2 regions of the Pseudoalteromonas sp. TP27 genome follow, and region 2 is predicted to be linked to the other one. Evidence: riboswitches for the same ligand, from Rfam matches in the RefSeq annotation. Region 2 holds a riboswitch; the other holds the start of a gene.
What was found. Region 2 has a riboswitch for lysine ahead of dapA (4-hydroxy-tetrahydrodipicolinate synthase). Riboswitches for the same ligand answer to the same signal wherever they lie in the genome.

Region 1: it holds a riboswitch for lysine, as region 2 does, so the genes downstream of both, lysC (lysine-sensitive aspartokinase 3) here and dapA (4-hydroxy-tetrahydrodipicolinate synthase) in region 2, are expected to answer to the same signal.

What each region holds. Positions count from the first base shown of each region.
Region 1 covers NZ_JARDAK010000004.1:158,773-160,978, forward strand. Annotated here, with positions in the region: gene nhaD (sodium:proton antiporter NhaD) at 1-1,143, shown strand, start outside; lysine riboswitch at 1,245-1,417, shown strand; gene lysC (lysine-sensitive aspartokinase 3) at 1,493-2,206, shown strand, end outside.
Region 2 covers NZ_JARDAK010000006.1:154,307-156,512, forward strand. Annotated here, with positions in the region: gene PX700_RS09700 (2,3,4,5-tetrahydropyridine-2,6-dicarboxylate N-succinyltransferase) at 1-350, opposite strand, end outside; gene dapA (4-hydroxy-tetrahydrodipicolinate synthase) at 366-1,250, opposite strand; lysine riboswitch at 1,441-1,641, opposite strand; gene PX700_RS09710 (DNA-3-methyladenine glycosylase I) at 1,834-2,206, shown strand, end outside.

The DNA.
Region 1 (2,206 bases), on a different contig from region 2:
ACGCTTTGCTGGATTCTTCTTTTTATATACCCTCTTCACGGGCAAAGCCCCGATACGATTCAACATCTTTTAAATGAAAATATTTTAGAAATTGCCTCGCTATGGCTATTTTTAATGGCTGCAATGACCTTTGTCGCGTATTTAAATTCAAAGGGGTTTATCGAAAATATTGTGCATCGTGTTATGCCAAAAAGTATTAGCGAAAAAAAGCTGATGTTTTTGGTGGGTGGTTTTGCATTTTTGTTTTCGTCGATTTCAGACAATGTAACAGCCACGCTTATATCGCTTGCGGTTGTTATGTCGTTAAAACTCGAACCTAAAAAGCTCATTAAATACGCCACGCTTATTGTATTTGGTGTTAACTCAGGCGGGGTATCGTTAATAACCGGTGACGTAACCACACTAATGATATTTTTAGATGGTAAAGTAACCATAGCTCATTTATTACTACTTATAGCGCCAGCACTGGCAAGCGTTATGCTGCTAGCCGCGTTACTGTCTATCGGTATGAAAGGGCGTGTTGAGTTTGCTGGTGCGGGTAAAACCCGTATTGAAAAAACAGACATTACCATTGCAGTTATATTTTTATCTACCGTAATTAGCACACTTACGCTTAGCGTAATTTACAGCGTACCGCCTTTACTCACCTTCTTGTTTGGCTTATCAGTGATGTTTTTAGTAGCGCAATTTTTAATGCGCAAAAAAGACATTAACAAAGACATAATCGATTTTGTTCGCGATATAGAATACGACACATTATTGTTTTTTGTAGGCGTACTTTTGCTTGTAGGCGCACTTAAAGAAATTGGTATGCTAAGTAAATTTACCGACCTATACACGGTAATGGCACCTGAATACGCAAACTACTTAATGGGCATATTATCAGCAGGGGTCGATAACGTACCGCTTACTGCTGCATTATTAAAAGCCGATATAGTAATGAGCCAACAACATTGGTTGTCGTTTACGTATGCAACGGGCGTGGGCGGTTCAATGCTGATCATTGGGTCGGCTGCGGGCATTATTGCCATGAGTAAAGTTAAAGCGCTTACCTTTATGAGCTACTTGCGTTTATCGCTGCATTTATTAATTTGTTACACCGTAGGATATGCGGGCTCTTATTACATGGGCAGTTTTATTTAACTCATAAATTATTAAATGCTTGACAGCTAGACGTCTAAACGATAACTTTCAAAGCCCCGCTACTTAGTGGGGTTTTGTTTTATTAGCCATTGGTTAATAAAGCATTCAGAAGAGGTGCGATACTTAGGTACTTGATGTTAGGCGACGAAAGCCGATGATCATTAAGGAGGGAAGTACTCGCCGAGGAAAACAATGGTACGTCGTCATTGTTTTTCGGTTTATGGGGCTGAATCCTCAAAACTGTCACCAATATAGGTGGAGAGCTTCTGGCAGTGGACTTATCTTCAAGCATTCCTTTGCCAAGTTCTTCTTGTTTTATTGCGATTTGGATATCGCGAAAGGAGACTAAATGACTACCCAATCAGCGCCACAAACAGTGCCTCAAACAGAGTTAAGCGCAAAATCAGATTACATCGTTGCCAAATTTGGCGGAACCAGTGTTGCCAATTTTGAAGCGATGAGTCGCTGTAGCGAAATTATTGTTGCAGATAAAAGCGTACGTATTGTTGCCGTGAGCGCTAGCGCCGGCGTAACTAACCACTTAGTTGCACTGTGTAAATCAAGTATTACCTCAGCTGAGCGCCAAGAACACATAAACGGTGTGCTTGCTATTCAACACACTATTTTAGATGAGTTATCGCTAGATGCCGATTTAGCAGTTGGCTTTAACGAAACCCTAAAAGCATTTCAAACATTGGCTCAAGAGTCACTAACAACCGATCAGCAACACGACGAGCTACTTAGCTTTGGTGAGCGTTTATCGTCGTATTTGTTTGCTCAGGTACTTCGTTTAAACGGCTTAAACGCCGATCGCTTTGATGTACGCAAGGTGCTTAAAACCGACAGCCAATTTGGCAAAGCAACGCCCAATGTTGCAGCTACAGCGCAAGCCGCTAAAGAACATTTAATCCCGTTATTAGATGAGCAGGTAATTGTGACTCAGGGCTTTGTTGGCAGCGACGAATACGGTCAAACAACAACGCTTGGACGTGGTGGTTCTGACTATAGCGCTGCATTATTAGCTGAAGCAATTAACGCTAAAAGCGTGCATATTTGGACCGAC
Region 2 (2,206 bases):
CACGAGCCAACTAATGCGTGGCTATCTACCATTGTGCCTTCGTCGATGTATGCACCAATGTTTACATACGCTGGTGGCATAATAATCGTGCCTTTAGCAACATAAGCACCACGGCGAACACTAGAGCCACCCGGTACCATACGCACGCCATCTTCAGTGCTAAATTCTTGCGGAGCTAGGTTATGCTTATCAACAAAACCACCTGTAAACTCAGTATTAGTGCCATTTTTAAAGGCTTCTAAAATGCCTTGTTTTACTTCTACATTAGCTTGCCATTGGCCGCTTTCGTTTTGTGATGCTGCGCGTACTGCGCCCGATTCTAAATTATTTAATAGTTCTAACCAGCTCATTATAAAAACCTGTATTTAATGCCAAGATAAAATGGTGTTGTTTGCAGTTGTGATGCAATCGGTTTGAGTTAACTCAAGATGTGTTAAAGGTGGACGAAGTTGCGGGCTGCTTAAGCGACCTTGCAAATGCATTAATACCTTTACGGGAATAGGGTTTGCGACAGCAAATAGGCTATTAATAGCGCTTGACCACTGGGAAAATAAATTAGGGTGTTGACCAGTTAAGCTGCGTTTAACAAACTCGTGAGTTTGTGCGGGCCATGCGTTTGCAGCTACCGACACTAAACCTTTTGCGCCAGCTTGAGCAAAATAAGGCATCAGCGCATCGTCGCCACTAAAAATAGCTAAATTAGGTGCTGCTTGGCGGTAAGCTTCAAACTGAGCAATACTGCCGCTCGCTTCTTTTAGTGCCCATAAATTTTTATTGTTTTGTAAGTTTTGAATTGTTGCCGCTGGGATGCTAATAGCACTGCGCCCTGGTACGTTATAAAGCATACATGGGTGAGCGCTTGCATTAAGTAGGCTTTCAAACCAATGAGTTTGACCTATAGCGCCAGGTTTTGCATAAAGCGGTGAGCCAAGTAAAAAGCTATGAATGGGCAGCGTATTACAGAAGTTAACCCACTCAATTTGTTGTTTTAGATTACTACCGCCCACAGCAACCATGAGTGGTACTGCGGGTTTTAGCCGACATACGTGCTCAACAATGGCTTGTTGCTCTTTTTGCGTAAGCGCTAAACCTTCGCCCGTACTGCCGAGTAGCAAAATACCGTTATGTGCGGCCTCTTGCTCCCTAACCAGCTTAGTTAACGTGTTGTAGTCAACATCGCCGTGTTGATCAAATGGCGTAACAAGCGCGGTCCACAATGAGTAGTCGTTTAAATTGAAATTGTTGATCATCTCTCACGAACTTATAATTTGTACCAATTTTATTAAATACGTGATCATTTTAGCGATGACTAATTTAATGCAATTGGTAGTATTCGAAGAGTTAAAAAGCTTTATGGAAGGAGCCGCATTAACGTCGTTCGAACTAATAATTCGAAGAGCGAATGGGCTTAAAATAATAGGGCGCGCGGCCTTAATATTTAAGACCAGAAGCTCTCCACCAAACTAATAAGCTGCTTGTTATAAGCAGCTATTGGTGACAGTCGCTAGGGTTCAACCTAGTCGCCCGAAATAAACACCTCGCAAAAGTGATTACTTCTCGGCGTTAATTCCCCTCACGTATGCTCATTGGAGTTTGCGCTCCTAACATACGCTACCTGAATAACGCACCTCTTCTAGCCCTTTGCACCTGTTTGTAGAGTAAAAACTTACAAACCTATGCAATTTAAATAGGGTAATTACGGCGATTAAAGCATTTTAGCCGTCTGGGTGTCAAGCGACTAAATGCATATTCATTCATCCATAATGGGAGTGGTTACGTATTGGCTGCTTTTCTCGTACACTAGCAATATAAGTAGTGAGGTATTTAATTAGTATGGAAAAATTTAGCGATATTTATAAGCGAGCGGTAGAGCGAAAAGGCTCTGAAAAAATGCTTAAGTTATTACTTGCAAAACCGCTATCTAAAAAACAACTAAGCACGTTAAGTGACGACGATTGGCTTGAAGAATTTACTCGAAAAGTATTTCAAAGCGGCTTTTATTGGTCGGTTATTAATAATAAATGGCCGGGCTTTAGGGAGGTTTTTTGGGATTTTAGCGTTGATAAGTTACTAATGATGCCACCCGATATGCTGGAACAAAAAGCAACGGATGAGCGTATTGTCCGTAACTATAAAAAAGTAAAAACAATTACCGAAAATGCGTATATGATCCACGAAATAGCAGAGGAACATGGCAGTTTTAGTC